DNA from 4 places in the Bradyrhizobium elkanii USDA 76 genome. Region 4 is predicted to be linked to each of the others. Evidence: predicted binding sites of a transcription regulator. Region 4 holds the regulator's gene; each other region holds the start of a gene.
What was found. Region 4 encodes PhoB, which activates phosphate uptake and scavenging genes when phosphate is short. Its sites were predicted from a motif close to TGTCATNNANCTGTCAT; they were not measured.

Region 1: a site for PhoB is predicted at 2,367-2,383, ahead of JEY66_RS42420 (alkaline phosphatase). Genes of this name have one in related genera too.
Region 2: a site for PhoB is predicted at 2,641-2,657, ahead of phnC (phosphonate ABC transporter ATP-binding protein). Genes of this name have one in related genera too.
Region 3: a site for PhoB is predicted at 1,955-1,971, ahead of JEY66_RS20295 (OprO/OprP family phosphate-selective porin). Genes of this name have one in related genera too.

What each region holds. Positions count from the first base shown of each region.
Region 1 is NZ_CP066356.1:8,976,707-8,980,475, forward strand. Features, by position in the region: gene JEY66_RS42415 (OmpA family protein) at 1-294, shown strand, start outside; gene JEY66_RS42420 (alkaline phosphatase) at 553-2,307, opposite strand; gene JEY66_RS42425 (hypothetical protein) at 2,422-2,787, opposite strand; gene JEY66_RS42430 (TetR/AcrR family transcriptional regulator) at 2,884-3,471, shown strand; gene argG (argininosuccinate synthase) at 3,636-3,769, opposite strand, start outside.
Region 2 is NZ_CP066356.1:6,820,987-6,824,755, forward strand. Features, by position in the region: gene phnE (phosphonate ABC transporter, permease protein PhnE) at 1-612, opposite strand, end outside; gene phnD (phosphonate ABC transporter substrate-binding protein) at 687-1,622, opposite strand; gene phnC (phosphonate ABC transporter ATP-binding protein) at 1,699-2,514, opposite strand; gene JEY66_RS32735 (LbetaH domain-containing protein) at 2,727-3,392, shown strand; gene JEY66_RS32740 (alpha-D-ribose 1-methylphosphonate 5-triphosphate diphosphatase) at 3,389-3,769, shown strand, end outside.
Region 3 is NZ_CP066356.1:4,187,089-4,190,857, forward strand. Features, by position in the region: gene JEY66_RS20290 (winged helix-turn-helix transcriptional regulator) at 1-143, shown strand, start outside; gene JEY66_RS20295 (OprO/OprP family phosphate-selective porin) at 299-1,897, opposite strand; gene JEY66_RS20300 (DegQ family serine endoprotease) at 2,239-3,597, shown strand; gene JEY66_RS20305 (replication-associated recombination protein A) at 3,617-3,769, shown strand, end outside.
Region 4 is NZ_CP066356.1:8,279,973-8,283,741, forward strand. Features, by position in the region: gene JEY66_RS39245 (aspartate aminotransferase family protein) at 1-689, opposite strand, end outside; gene JEY66_RS39250 (GcrA family cell cycle regulator) at 1,177-1,689, shown strand; gene phoB (phosphate regulon transcriptional regulator PhoB) at 1,929-2,639, opposite strand; gene phoU (phosphate signaling complex protein PhoU) at 2,785-3,501, opposite strand; gene pstB (phosphate ABC transporter ATP-binding protein PstB) at 3,604-3,769, opposite strand, start outside.

The sequences.
Region 1 (3,769 bases), 700 kb from region 4:
AACCGGGCCATCCAGCGCAACCCGCGCGAGGTGTTCCTGATCGAGGGCCATACGGATGCGACCGGCAACGACACCGACAACCTGTCGCTGTCCGACCGCCGTGCGCAATCCGCCGCCGAGCTCTTGACGCAGCAATTCGGCGTGCCGGCGGAGAACCTGACCTCGCAGGGTTACGGCTCGCAATATCTGAAGGAGCAGACCGACGGACCGAGCCGCATCAACCGGCGCGTCACCGTCCGCCGCATCACCCCGCTGCTCAACGGCGGCACCGCCTCCGCCGCGCCGCCGCGCTGAGCCGCGCGACGTCACAATACGAAATGGCCGGGAGCGATCCCGGCCATTTTTTGTTTGCTCTCCTTCCACCTGAAAGGGGGAAGGTCGGGATGGGGGTCAGCCGCAGATGACGGTGGCTGCGGAGAGAGCAGATCCCCACCCGCTTTGCTCTGGCGAGCAAAGCGACCTCCCCCTTCTCAAGGGGAGGTTGGAGGAGCGTCGCCCCCGCAAGCGGGAGAGGTACAGCGGGCATGCTGATCGACCCAATCTCTTCATTCGTTACTTCTCCGCGCCCAGTCCCAGCGCCTCGACCATCACGCGGAATACTTCGGTGTTGTCCATCGAGCCGTGGACGCGCTCGCTGCCGGGGCCGGTCGCGGTGAGGATGACATCCTCGCCGGAATGCACGCTGGCGCCGATCATTGCCGGCAGATTGCCGAAGCGCAGCACGACGCCGGGGACATCCTTGTACTTGTCATTGGCCTTGAAACTGTCGGGCTGATCGCCCTTCACGGTCGGCTCGTTCGGATCGTCGAGCTTCGGGCGGAACGTCTCGTAGTGGTCGGGCAGGCTGGCCGAGAAGATCGCAAGCCGCCGGCTGACATCGACGCGTGACGGATAACCCTCGGCGTTCGGCGCCGGATAATTCGGGAAGCCGGCCTTCTCATAGACGCCGACGCGCTCGCGCAGGGGCACGTTGGGTGTCGTCATGTCGTCATTGATGGTGCCGACCAGGCTGTTCGGATGGTTGTGGTCGGCCACGACCAGGATCAGTGTGTCGTCGCTGCGCGCTTTCGCCCAGTCCTTTGCGAGCCGCACCGCGTTGTCGAGCATGATGGTGTCGTAGACCGCGCGCTCCATGTCGAGCAGATGGGCGTATTTATCGATCAGGCCGGATTCGACCATCAGGAAGAAACCGGCCTCGTGTTTCGACAGCACCGTGAGCGCGGCCTGAACCTGCTCGGTCAGGTCAGGCTGTTCGGGGAATTTCCTGACGCCACCGCCCCTCAGGAACTTGCGGTCGAGCGCGCCGTCCATGTTGCCGGCGGCGAACAGGCCGAGCAATTGGCGGGTGTCCGCTTTGGCCGCGAGCGTGGCGAGTTCGCTTGCGGTGGTCGCGACCGGATAGCCGGCGTCGCGGAAGCGCGCGAGATAGTCGATATCGTCCTTGCGTTTCGACCCGGACGTGGATTGCGGCAGGAAGTTCGCGGAGCCGCCGCCCATCAGCACGTCGGGCTTCGCGTCGAAATATTGCGCGACGATCGCGTCATAGGCGGCGCGGCGGCGGGTATGCGCAACCATCGCCGCCGGCGTCGCATCCTCGACCTCGGCGTTGGTGACGATGCCGACGGCGAGGCCCGCCCGGCGCTTGGCGAGGCTCACGATGGTCTCGACCCTGGGATCGTCGAGCGGATCGGGCGTGCGGTCGGCGTAGACGCCGAGCGCATTGACCGCGGCCTTGTGGCCGGTGGCGTAAGCGCTCGCGGCGTTCGCCGAATCGGTGATGATCGAGTCCGAGCCCGCGGTCGCAACCAGCGCCATATGCGGCATGTCGTCGATCGCGAGCTTGCCGCGGCTCTTGCCCTCCGCAATCCCCTTCGAAAGGATTCGCGCGGCGACGCGATGCGACGGCGACATCCCGTCGCCGATGAACAGGATCACGTTCCTGGCCTTGCGTGCCCCGGTGTCGTAGACGGTCCAGGTCACCGTCCGGCTCTGCGTGCCGTCGCTGACTTCGACGGCGACCTGTCCGGGCTTGGCGAGCGAGACATCGCGCAGCAACAGCGCCGACTGCTCCCGGCCGACCTCGCGCGCGGTGAATGTGCCGCCCTGGCCGAACACCGCGGCATAATCCGCGCCGTTCAGCGTGACCTTGAGCTTTGCTTGATCGACCACGCCCGGAAGCTCGACCTTGAAGTCGAATTTGGCGCCGGCGAGGATATCGGCGCGATCGATCGGATAGATCGTCTGCGCGAACGCCGGAGCTGCCGACAACAACAGGGCGACAGCCACGCCGGCAACTTGCTTGATCATGATCGGATGCTCCGCCTCTTGCGCATGATGCGCGCCGGGGCGGAGGCTAGTGGCGGCGGATGACGGCGCAATGAGGCGGCGCCGGGGCGTATTGCCGCAACGGCCGGCGTGGTCTCAGCGCGCCATCTGCTGCGGATCGTAGAAGAAGCGCTCCTCGACCAGCTCCTCGCCGCGCCAGGTCTGCCAGGCGACCTCCTCCATGCTGCGGACCTTGCCGTCCTTAGCCGTGAATTCGAACCGCCAGCAGATCGCCGAATGATCGCCGTCGAGTAGGAGCGGCCCGAACCGCGTGGTCTTGACGCCGGCGACCGCCGCCAGCACCGCCGCCTCGCGCGCCGCCAGCGCCTCGCGGCCGACGCGCCACTCGCCGTCATTCTCCTGGGTGCGGGCATCGACCGCGTAGAAATTCCTGATCGCGCCGACATGGTCGTTGGATTCCACCGTATCAGCGAAGGCTTGCAACGTCCTGAGCGAGGGCATGAGCACTCTCCATTTATCGACTACCGGTCGGTATTTATCGACCAAGAGTCGGTAAGTCAACTGGCGCGACTACGGAACCTGGGCTAGAGATGGATGATGGCAACCCAGGCCGAACGACGCGAGAAAACCAGAGCCGCCATCGTCAAGGCGGCGCGGCGCATTTTTGGCGAGCGCGGCTTCGCCGCTGCGACGATGGACGACATCGCCGCCGGCGCGCGTGTCGCCAAGGGCGCGGTCTATCATCACTTCGCGACCAAGGAGGCGGTGTTCGAGGCGGTGTTCGAGCAGGTGTCGATCGACCTCGTCGCCGATCTCGATCGCATCTCGCGCGCCGAGAACGATCCGCTGGCGGCGATGGCGGCGGGCACGCAGGGCTATTTCGCGGCGTGCTCGAAAGGCCCGACCGGCCAGATCATCTTGCGCGACGGCCCCGCCGTGCTCGGCTGGGAACGCTGGCGCGAGATCGACGCCAGGCATTTCGGCGGCAAGTTTCCGCGCGCGCTGGCCGCCGCGATGGACGCCGGCGTGATCGCCAGGCAGCCGATCGAGCCGCTGGCGCGGCTGCTGCTCGGCGCGGTGACGGAAGCCGCGGTTGCGGTCTCCGCGGGGCCGGACATCGGCAAGACCGGCACCGATTACGCGCGGGCGTTCCGCTCGCTGCTCGATGCGCTCAGGGTGAAGTAGCCGAACACTCCCCACGTCGTCCCGGCGAAGGCCGGGACCCATAACCACGACCGTCAATTGCTGCGCAACGCTGGGGCCACAGCTCGCTTCAACAACGCGATCCTGTGGTTATGGGTCCCGGCCTTCGCCGGGACGACAGCGAATTTGCGGCGCGACTTGCCGCCTCAACCCTTGTCGTTCTCGAGCTGAAAGATCTGCGCCCCCTCGCCGCTCGAGATGAGGCCGGTCTTGTTGTAGAGGCCGAGCTTGGCGCGGGTGTCGGCAATGTCGAGGTTGCGCATCGTCAGCTGGCCGATGC
Region 2 (3,769 bases), 1.5 Mb from region 4:
CCAGCTCGCGCCGGTGGAGCGGATGCCCTCGACCGGCTTCATGTCGGCATTCTCGACGATCTCGGCGAACAGCTTGCCGAGCGCGCCGGTCGAGTGAATCGCGATCGCCAGCACGCCGGCCATCGGCCCGAGGCCGAACGCGATCACGAAGATCAGCGCAAACACGATGCCGGGCACCGTGCGGGCGAATTCCAGCAGGCGGCGCACCACAAAGCGCAGCCACGGTCCCGGCGAGGTGTTCTGGGCCGCGAAGAAATTCAGCGCAAAGGCGAACACCGCGCCGGTCAGCGTGCCGACATAGCTGATCAGCAGAGTCTCGCCGAGCATCTTCAGCCACTTCTTCCAGCCCCAGAACCATTCAGGAAGATCGGTCCAGACCCGCGCGCCCGAATCAAGCGTCAGGATGCGGTCGAAATAGCTGACGAAGTTGCCGAAATAGGTGAACAGCGTGCGCAGGTTCACCTCCGCGCCGAACGCGGCGATCACCAGCACCGCACAGAACGCGGCCACCGCCAGCGCAGCCTTGAGCCGCTTGCGTGCGACGGACCTGCGGTAAGCGTCTTCCAGCGTGGCCAGTTGCTGCGCCGGAAGAATGGATACGGCGGTCGCCATCGACGCGTGCCAGTCCGGTTCGAGTTGAGCAGAAAGGGCCGGGCTGTCGAGCCCGGCCCTCGTGATTCAGGCGATCAGCTCGCCTTCTTCTTGCGCAGATTGTCGACGAACTTGATCAGCTCGATGGTGCCGTCCCAATCCTTGGTGGTGGCGGGATGGAAGCCCTTCTTCTGGCCGTCGGAGAGACGGTCGAAAGCGGCCTTGTCCTTGGTCGGGGCGTCGAAGAAGGCCTTCGCGATCGCGGCCTTCAGATCTTCCGGCAGATCGGCGTTGTAGGCATAGGGACCGTTGATGATCGGCGCCGACTTGTGGATGATGCGAAAATCGTCCTTCTTCATCGCCGAGCCGTCGGCGTTCTTCAGCATGCCCTTGTGCAGCATCTGGGCCAGCGTGGAGTCGTCGTCGCTGGTCCACTGATTGGCCGCCATATCGACGGTGCCCTGCGCCAGCGCCAAGACGGCGTTCTCGTGGCTGCCGGTGAACACGACCTTGCCGAAATAGGTATCCGCATCGTGGATGCCCATCTTGTCGAGCTCGAAGCGCGGCACGTTGTTGCCCGACGTCGAGTTCGGATCGACCAGGCCGAGATTCTTGCCCTTCAGGTCATCGACGCTCTTGGAGGGGCTCGACGCCTTGACGAAGAATACCGAGTAATAGCCGGTCGAACCGTCCGCGTTGATGTCGTTGGCGAAGGCGTCGGTCTTGACGCCGGTCAGGCGGGCGCGCGCGAACGAGGCCGAGCCGTAGCTGGCGATCTGGATGTTGCCGGCGCGCTGACCTTCGATAACGGCCGCGTAGTCGTTGGCGATGCGCAGCGTGACCTTCACGCCGAGTTCCTTCGACAGGTACGCCACGAACGGCGTCCAGCGCTCGGTGACGCCGGAGGCGTTCTCGGCCGGCACCACCGCGAAGGTGAGCTCCGGATATTTTGCTTTCCAGTCCTGCGCGAATGCCGAACCGGTGAACGCCAGCACGGCGGCGCCGGCCAGAACGATGCGACGAGTGATCATGACTACCCCTCTTTTGTGGTTACACCTGTTGGCCGGGCAAAACGCCCAGCCTCGCAGATTGAAAAATGCGCGACGCTCAGGCCGCGGCTGCGGTGCCGAGCGCCGGAGCCGTTGCGCCGTCGGGCGCAGGCAGCGGTGCTGCGCCGATGACGTCATTGGCCTCGAGATCGTAAAGCTCGCGGGCGATATGGTCGGTCAGCGCCGCCGGGGCGCCGTCGAATACCACCCGCCCCGCCGCCATGCCGACCAGGCGATCGCAATAGGTCCGTGCCAGGTCGAGCGAGTGCAGGTTGCAGAGCACCGTGATGCCGAAATGCTTGTTGATGCGCAGCAGTGCATCCATCACGATCTTGGTGTTGCGCGGATCGAGCGAGGCGATCGGCTCGTCGGCAAGAATGATGTCGGGCTCCTGCACCAGCGCGCGGGCGATCGCAACGCGCTGCTGCTGGCCACCGGAGAGCTGGTCGGCGCGCTGCGCCGCGAGCGGGGCGATATCGAACTGATCGAGCGCGGACATCGCCAGCGCCCTGTCCTGCTCCGGCCAGGCCTGCGCCAGCGAGCGCCAGGACGGAATCTGGGCCAGCCGGCCCATCAGCACATTGGTCAGCACGTCAAGGCGGCCGACCAGATTGAACTGCTGAAAGATCATCGCCGAGCGCGCCCGCCATCGCCGCAGCGCCCTGCCGCGCAGGGCGGTGACGTCGGTGCCTTCGAACAGGATACGGCCCGAGGTCGGATCGGCGAGACGGTTGATCATCCGCAGCAGGGTCGACTTGCCGGCGCCGGAACGACCGATCACGCCGACAAAGCTGCCCGGCGCGATCGAAAAGGACGCGTTGTCGACTGCGGCTTTCGTGCCGAACCGGCACGTCAAACCTTCCACCACCAGCATGTAATGCTCCAACCGCGCCTCGTTGGGCCATCGCTATCCCCGGCGCTTTACAGTTATGTGACGACAGCGCTGCGGTGCGGCGATCGTCCACACCCCTCCCTTGTCGCTCCCTTGCCGTCATCGCAACGTCATGATGTTGTCATCAAGCATCCCGATGACGAGCGCGCATCTCCCCGGAAGCCCAAGATTCTTGAAGATTTGCGGAGGCCCTGATGGCCGGAAAAACACTCTCGGTTGTGCCGACCGTCGACCCGACCGCGTCGGTCCGTGAGAGCAAGCTCGGCAAATACACCGAGGTCGGCGCGCGCACGATCCTGCTTGAAGTGAGCATGGATGACTACTCCTACGTCGTGAACGACAGCCAGATCACCTACAGCTCGATCGGCAAGTTCTGCTCGATCGCGGCGATGACCCGCATCAATCCCGGCAACCACCCGATGCATCGCGCTAGTCAGGCGCATTTCACCTACCGCGCCAGCGCGTATTTTCCCGGAGAGAGCGACGACACCGACTTCTTCAACTGGCGACGTGCGCATCACGTGCATATCGGCCATGACGTCTGGATCGGGCATGGCGCGATCCTGTTACCGGGCCGGAACATCGGAACCGGCGCTGTGGTCGCCGCCGGCGCGATCGTGACCAAGGATGTGCCCGCCTACACCATCGTTGCCGGTAATCCGGCGCGGCCGGTGAAGCGGCGCTTCTCCGAGACGATCGCCGACCGCCTCGCCGCGCTCGCGTGGTGGGACTGGGATCACGAAACACTTCGGCGTGTCCTGCCCGACTTTCGCAAACTCGCGGTCGAGGAATTCCTCGACAAGCATGAGGCCGAGGCCGTATCCCAATCGCAAGCCAAACAACGGAGCGCCGCATCGTGACGGACATTTTCATCGAGGGCGGGCGCACGCTGGTTGACGGCGCCCTGGTCGAGACCTCGCTGCGGACCGCGGGCCGCGACATCGGCGCGCTCGACGCCGAGCAGGGTCGCGCCGCGCTTCACATCGATGTCAGTGGCCTGCTGGTGCTGCCCGGCATCATCGATCTGCACGGCGATGCGTTCGAGCGGCAGATGATGCCGCGCCCAAGCGTCGACTTCCCGACCGACGTGGCGTTGATCGACAGCGACCGGCAGGCGATCGCCAACGGCATCACCACCGTGTTCCATGGCACGACCTGGTCGTGGGAGCCCGGCCTGCGCAGCGCGGAGAATGCGCGGAAACTGCTCGACGCGATCGAGGCGCTGCGGCCGCAGCTC
Region 3 (3,769 bases), 4.1 Mb from region 4:
TCGAATACACGCTTTCCGAACTCGGCGAGAGCCTGCGCCCGGTGATCGATATTCTGAAAGCCTGGGGCGAGGGCCATCAGGAGCGGCTGTCCTGCGCGCCGGCGCCGGAGGTCATTGTGAAGAAGTCGAAGCGCGCGGCCTGATGGGCGTTCGCGCTTCACCTCTCCCGGAGGGAGAGGTCGGATCGCATCGCAAGATGCGATCCGGGTGAGGGATTACGCTCCACCGAGGAAGCGGCGCCCCTCACCCGAATTGCTTCGCAATTCGACCTCTCCCCGTTGGGGAGAGGTACGTCGCCTCAGAACGCAACCTGCGTGCGCAGCGCGACCGCGTCGAACTTCGAGCCGACGTCCGCGGTCGAGGTCGCCGAGGCCTGCTTGGCGATATCGCCGTGCAGATAGTTCAGCATGAAGCGGACGTTGTTGTTGACGTACCAGTTCAGCGCGGCGGTGTAGACGGTCTGCCGTCCACCCGCGATGCCGACCGCCTGCGCGATCTGATCGTTGAGGTCCATCGTGCTGACGCGGCCGGCGATTTCCCAGGCGCCCCAGCCGCCGCCGGCGAGCGAGAACGGATCATGCGGCTTGATCCCGCTATAGGAGGCCGTCGCCGGATTGTAGGCATGGTTCTCGCCGGTCAGCACGTAGCCGACCTGCGCGTAGCCGCCGTCGAACTTCAGGCTCGGCGCGCCGAACGGCGGCAATCCGGTGTTCGCGGAGCGATCGACATTGAACCAGTAATATTCGCCCTGCGCGATGAACGGACCATAGGTCGCGGCCGCCTCGACGCCGTACACCTGCGCGCCGGAGACATTGGCGATCGCACCGGTCGAGATCAGCGTCGTCGGATCGATGCGCAGCTCGGGCCGGTCGCTGAGCGTGAGCGTCTGCGCCTGCGTCAGCTGGTTGCGCGGCGGCTGCACCAGCCATTCCGCATCGGCGCCGATATGCACCGAATAGTTCTTGCCGCTGATCGGATTGCCGGCGACACGGATGACGCCGCCATACTGCTCGGACGTGCCGGCCGGCGAGGTCGAGGACGCGGAGTGGATGGCGCCCGACGTCGGTCCGGTGACATAGCCGCCGATCCAGAACTGGTCGTTCCACCAGCGGGTGCCGGCCGCCGAACGGAAGTCGCCGGCGGCGATATTCTGTGCGATGATGCCGACCGAGGCGCGCTCCATGAACAGGATGTCGTTGGAGCTGGTCGCTTCGTCGAGCGTCCACGGCACGTCCATGATGCCGCCTTCGATCGCCATCTTGCCGCCGAACGGCTTGAAGCCGGTGTAGCTCAGATACGCGTTCTCGATGCCGGAGGTGCCGCCGCCGGGCAGCGATCCCGGCGCCGCGCCGCCGAAACCGTCGGACGAGCCGCCGAAGTCGTAGATCAGCGAGTAATTCCAGTCGCCGAAGAATTTGCCGACGATGCCGATGCGCGCGCGGCGGACGTTCTCGCCGCTGTCGAGCTTCTGCGGCGAGGTGCCTGCGGTGTTCGGACGATAGTCGTAGCCGCCGACATCCCAGTGCACGCGGCTCGTGATCGCAACGCAGTTCTGTTCGTCCGCGGTGCAGATGGTCGGCCGGTTGTTCGGCATCGTCACCACGACGCCGGATGGCGCGACCGGGCCCTTCACCGGGATCGCGGCGTTGGCGCTCGCCACCCGCGCTGCCTTGGCGTCCGCCGCCTTCGCATTGGCGTTTGCGCTGGCCGCGGTTGCGGTATTGGCGTTGGTCTGCTTCTGCAGTCTGTCGAGCTTCTGCTCGAGCATCTTCAGCTGCTGCTTCAGCAGCGCGATCTCCGCATCGCTGCCGCCTCCGGCCGATTGTGAATAGGCCGGCGAGGCGGCGAGCGCCCCGGCCAGGCCGATGGCGATGGCACCAACTTTTGTCGCACCCATTGTGCACCCCTGTTGTGTTTGAAGTCCCCACTCACTGAACGGTCCTAGGAGCGTATCGTGACTGATGCACGACAGTGCTTCCGGGCATCGCAGTTCCGCTTGTGGTCCGCAGGCAACAAGCGGAGCGGCGCAGTGAGATGACAGCCATCATAGAAGCTTGGCGGCGCGCTTCAACGTGGCTGCCGCGGGTTGTGCACCGGTCCGGCGGGGGGCCAGTTATCCAGCCGGGCGCCCTTCAATTGCCCGGCGAACACGCCTATATTCCGGCGTTTCCACGAGAGGTGAGAATGCTCCGACCTGTCCGTTTTGCTGCCGTATCCGCTCTGTGCACCTTGGCCTTCATGGGGAATCTTTCCGCAGCCGCGGCCCAGGACCGCCGCGTGCCGTCCTCGCAGGCCGAGCTGCAATTGTCCTATGCGCCGATCGTGCAGCGGGTGCAGCCGGCGGTGGTCAATGTCTACGCCGCCAAGACCGTGCAGAACCGCAATCCCTTCCTGGACGATCCGATTTTTCGCCGGTTCTTCGGCGTGCCGGGACAGCAGCCCGAGCAGATGCAGCGCTCGCTCGGCTCCGGCGTGATGGTCGACGGCTCCGGGCTTGTGGTCACAAACAATCACGTGATCGAGGGCGCCGACCAGGTGAAGGTCTCGCTCGCCGACAAGCGCGAATACGAGGCGGAGATCGTGCTGAAGGACAGCCGTACCGACCTTGCGGTGCTGCGGCTGAAGAACACCAACAAGGAAAAATTCGCGACGCTCGACTTCGCCAATTCCGACCAATTGCTGGTCGGCGACGTCGTGCTGGCGATCGGCAATCCGTTCGGCGTCGGCCAGACCGTGACGCACGGCATCATCTCGGCCCTGGCGCGCACTCAAGTCGGGATCACGGATTATCAATTCTTCATTCAGACCGACGCGGCGATCAATCCCGGCAATTCGGGCGGCGCGCTGGTCGACATGAGCGGCCGGCTCGCCGGCATCAACACCGCGATCTTCTCGCGCTCCGGCGGCTCGCAGGGCATCGGCTTCGCGATCCCCGCCAACATGGTGCGCGTGGTGGTGGCCTCCGCCAAGAGCGGCGGCAAGAATGTGAAGCGGCCGTGGCTCGGCGCGCGGCTGCAGGCGGTGACGCCGGAGATCGCGGAGACGCTGGGGCTGAAGCTGCCGAGCGGCGCGCTGGTCGCCAATGTCGCGCCGAACAGTCCTGCGGCGAAGGCCGGGCTCAAGCTCTCCGACCTGATCGTCGGGATCGACGGCACGCCGATCGACGATCCCAACGCGTTCGACTACCGCTTCGCGACCCGTCCGCTCGGCGGCAACGCGGAGATCGAGGTGCAGCGCGCCGGCAAGCCGGTGAAGCTCACCGTGCCGCTGGAGACCGCGCCCGATACCAATCGCGACGAGATCGTGCTGACCGCGCGCTCGCCGTTCCAAGGCGCCAGGGTCGCCAATATCTCGCCGGCGCTGGCCGATGAGCTGCATCTCGACGCCGGCGCCGAGGGCGTCGTGGTGACCGAGCTCGCCGATGACGGCACCGCCGCCAATGTCGGCTTCCAGAAGGGCGACATCATCATCGCGGTCAACAACGAGAAGATCGCGCGGACCGGCGACCTCGAGAAGGCTTCGAAGACGGGGTCGCGGATCTGGCGCATCACGCTGGTGCGCGGCGGCCAGCAGATCAACGTGACGCTCGGCGGATGAGCCCCAAGGTGAACCGCAAGTGAGCCCGAAGCAACCGCGCGAGGCCGGCAACCTGTTCGCAGCGGCGGGGATGGAGCAGGACGCGCCGCACCCGCTGCCGGACCGGCTGCGTCCGCGCACGCTGGCCGATGTCGTCGGCCAGGATCACATCCTCGGCCCCGACGGCGCGCTG
Region 4 (3,769 bases):
AGCTCGCCGGTGCGCCCCATGCCGGTCTGCACCTCGTCGAAGGCGAGCAGCAGGCCGTGCTCGTCGCAGAGCGCGCGCAGCGCCTTGAAGAACGCCTGCGGCGCCGAGCGCACGCCGCCCTCGCCCTGCACCGGCTCGATCAGGATGCCGGCGGTGTGTGGACCGATCGCCTTCTTCACCGCCTCGATGTCGCCATGCGGCACCTGGTCGAAGCCGTCCATCGGCGGGCCGAAGCCTTCGAGATATTTCGTCGAGCCGGTCGCCGCCAGCGTGCCCAGCGTGCGGCCGTGGAAGGCGCCCTCGAAGGTGATGATGCGGTAGCGCTCGCCATGGCCCTTGGAGAAGTGATAGTGGCGGACCAGCTTGATCACGCCCTCCATCGCTTCGGCGCCGGAATTGCAGAAGAACACGAAGTCGGCAAAGCTCTGCTCGCACAGCCGCGCGGCAAGCGCCTCGCCGTCCGGGCTCTTGAACAGGTTCGACATGTGCCAGAGCTTGGTCGCCTGTTCCTGCAGCGCCTTGACCAGATGCGGATGCGCGTGCCCGAGCGCGTTGACCGCGACGCCCGAGGTGAAATCGAGATAACGGTCGCCGTTGGTTGCGATCAGCCAGGCGCCCTCACCGCGCTCGAAGCCGAGATCGACCCTGGCGAAGACGGGGAGCAGATGCGACGTGGCAGCGTTGGTCATGGCGTTCACTGACGGTTTTTAAGCCGACAATTGCCGCGCGCCTTGACGCCAGCGCAGCAACGGCCAGCTTCGGAAAACAAAACGGCCGCCTTTGCGGGCGGCACGTGGTGGGCATTCTATGCTGCGGTCAGTAAGTGTCAATCGCCACGAAGTGGCCTTCCTGCAATGCGAAACGAGCGCAATCCGGAGCATTCCGGTGCGGTGGAAAAGCCTCATCGCGATGCTTAACTGTGTGGGAACATGTGGACGCACGGCCGCGGACTCTTGCGCCAGAGTCACGCCATATTGTAGCGTTTGGCCTGTCGGGTACGACATCTCGTGCGGCGGTACTGGACCCTCTAAGTAGCCTTCGTGTCTCGCGTAAACGTTCGGGCGCAACACCGTGCCCGGCGAGGGCTAAGGGATTCTGGCCGCAGGGATATTTGTCCAGATTGGCTCGCAGCGCCGCTCCAATGATTGGCCGGCGCTACGCGAAGGGAAGAATGCGATGACTGTATTGACCTGGTCCGACGATCGCGTCGAGCAGCTGAAGAAGCTCTGGGAGTCTGGCCTGTCGGCCAGCCAGATCGCGGCGGAACTTGGCAATGTGACGCGAAACGCCGTGATCGGCAAAGTGCATCGGCTCGGCCTCTCCGGCCGCGCCAAGGCACCCTCCACGGCCGCGCCGCGGCAGCGCAAGGCCCGCCCCGCCCAGCACATGATGCGGGTAGCGCGGCCGGTGTCGCGCGGCAACACCGCGCTGGCGCACGCCTTCGAGGTCGAGATGGAGCCCGATCCGATCTCCTACGACAATGTGGTGCCGATGAGCCAGCGGCTGTCGCTGCTCGAGCTCAACGAGGCCACCTGTCACTGGCCGGTCGGCGATCCCTCGAGCCCGGAATTCTTCTTCTGCGGCGGCAAGGCGCTCGCCGGCTTGCCCTATTGCGCACATCACTCGCGCGTCGCCTACCAGCCCGCCGCCGATCGCCGCCGGCCGTCGGCGAAACCGCAGATCAAGTGAGCACTCGGGAAAAGACGGAAGAACTCAAAAACAAATCCCCGCGAAAGCGGGGATTTTTTTGTGGCTCGTGGCCCATTACATCACCGGCGTCGTCCCGGCGAAAGCCAGGACCCATAATCACTAATGCGTGTTGTTAGAAAGCCGTCTGGCCACGTGCCGATTACGCCGGCCGCGGCGTATGGGTCCCGGCTTTCGCCGGGACGACGCCGGTGATGCGGCTTGCGATGGCCACGCGCCCGTTACGGCTGCGGCTCGGCCTTGGCAAAGCGGTCGTCGAGCGCGTAGCCGGCGCCGCGCACGGTGCGGATCGGATCCTGCTCGCGGCCGGGATTGAGCAGCTTGCGCAGGCGGCCGATATGCACGTCGACGGTGCGCTCATCGATGTAGATGTCGCGGCCCCAGACGCTGTCGAGCAGCTGCTCGCGGCTGAACACGCGGCCGGGATGCTCGAGGAAGAATTCGAGCAGGCGATACTCGGTCGGCCCGAGATCGATCGGGCGGCCGGAGCGCGCCACGCGGCGCTTCTCGCGGTCGAGCTCGATGTCGCCATAGGTCAGCACGGTCGCAAGCCGCTCCGGGCTCGCGCGGCGCAACAGGCCCTTCACCCGCGCCAGCAGTTCCGGCACCGAGAACGGCTTGACGATGTAATCGTCGGCGCCGGTGGCAAGTCCGCGCACGCGCTCGCTTTCTTCGCCGCGCGCGGTCAGCATGATGATCGGAAGCTGCTTGGTCTCGGGCCGCGCCCGCAGGCGACGGCACAGCTCGATGCCGGACAGGCCCGGCAGCATCCAGTCGAGGACCACGAGGTCGGGAACGCGCTCCTTCAGCCTCGTGTCGGCATCGTCGCCGCGCCCCACCGTCTCGACATCGTAGCCTTCCGCATCGAGGTTGTAGCGCAACAGCGTCGTCAGCGCTTCCTCGTCTTCGACTACCAGAATGCGTGCGCTCATCGGTTTAAGTTCTTTCTCTGTGGTGATCCGTTGCCCAGACGCAAACCGAAACGCTTACTTCCTTGAGCATAGTCCCCGCGGAAACGATTTGTCGCGAGGATCATCCAGTTTCGCTCTTGCCGGTCCCGCACTTGCCGATCATGCCTCAGTTGCCCGGCACCGTGGTGGCAAAAGTGGTCATGTCCCCCTTCGGGCGCTTGTCGGTGATCTGCTGGCCCTCGATCATGTAGAACACGGTCTCGGCGATATTGGTGGCGTGATCGCCGATCCGCTCGATGTTCTTGGCGCAGAACATCAGATGGATGCAGAACGAGATGTTGCGCGGATCTTCCATCATGTAGGTGAGCAGTTCGCGGAACAGCGAGGTGCAGATCGCATCGACCTCCTCGTCGCCCTTCCAGACGTTCATCGCCGCCGGCAGGTCGTGCGCGGCGTAGGCGTCGAGCACCGACTTGACCTGCGACAGCACGAGGTCGGTCATGTGCTCGAGGCCGCGGATCAGCTTCAGCGGCTGGAAATCGCTCTCCAGCGCCGCGACGCGCTTGCCCATGTTCTTGGCGAGGTCGCCGATCCGCTCGAGGTCGGTCGCGACACGCATCGCGCTGACGATCTCGCGCAGGTCGATCGCCATCGGCTGGCGGCGCGCGATCGTCAGCACCGCGCGCTCTTCGATGTTGCGCTGCAGATTGTCGATCTCGATGTCGGCGGCGACCACGCGCTTGCCGAGCGCGACGTCGCGACGGATCAGCGCGTCGACCGACTCGGTAATCATCCGCTCGACCAGGCCGCCCATCTCGGCGACCAGGCGCGTCAACTCCTGCAGATCGCTGTCGAATGCCTTGGCGGTATGTTCAGAAGCCATCGCTTGTCTCCCTCAACCATGATCCCGGGGATCATGGTTTCGTGTCCTGAATTTTAGCATGATCCGATCGGAAAACCGGTTCCCACTTTTCCGGATCATGCTCTAGCCGAACCGGCCGGTGATGTAGTCCTGGGTGCGCCGATCGCTCGGTGAGGTGAAGATCTTGTTGGTGTCGTCGAACTCGATCAGCTCACCGAGATACATGAAGGCGGTCTTGTCGGAGACGCGCGCCGCCTGCTGCATGTTGTGGGTGACGATCGCGATCGTG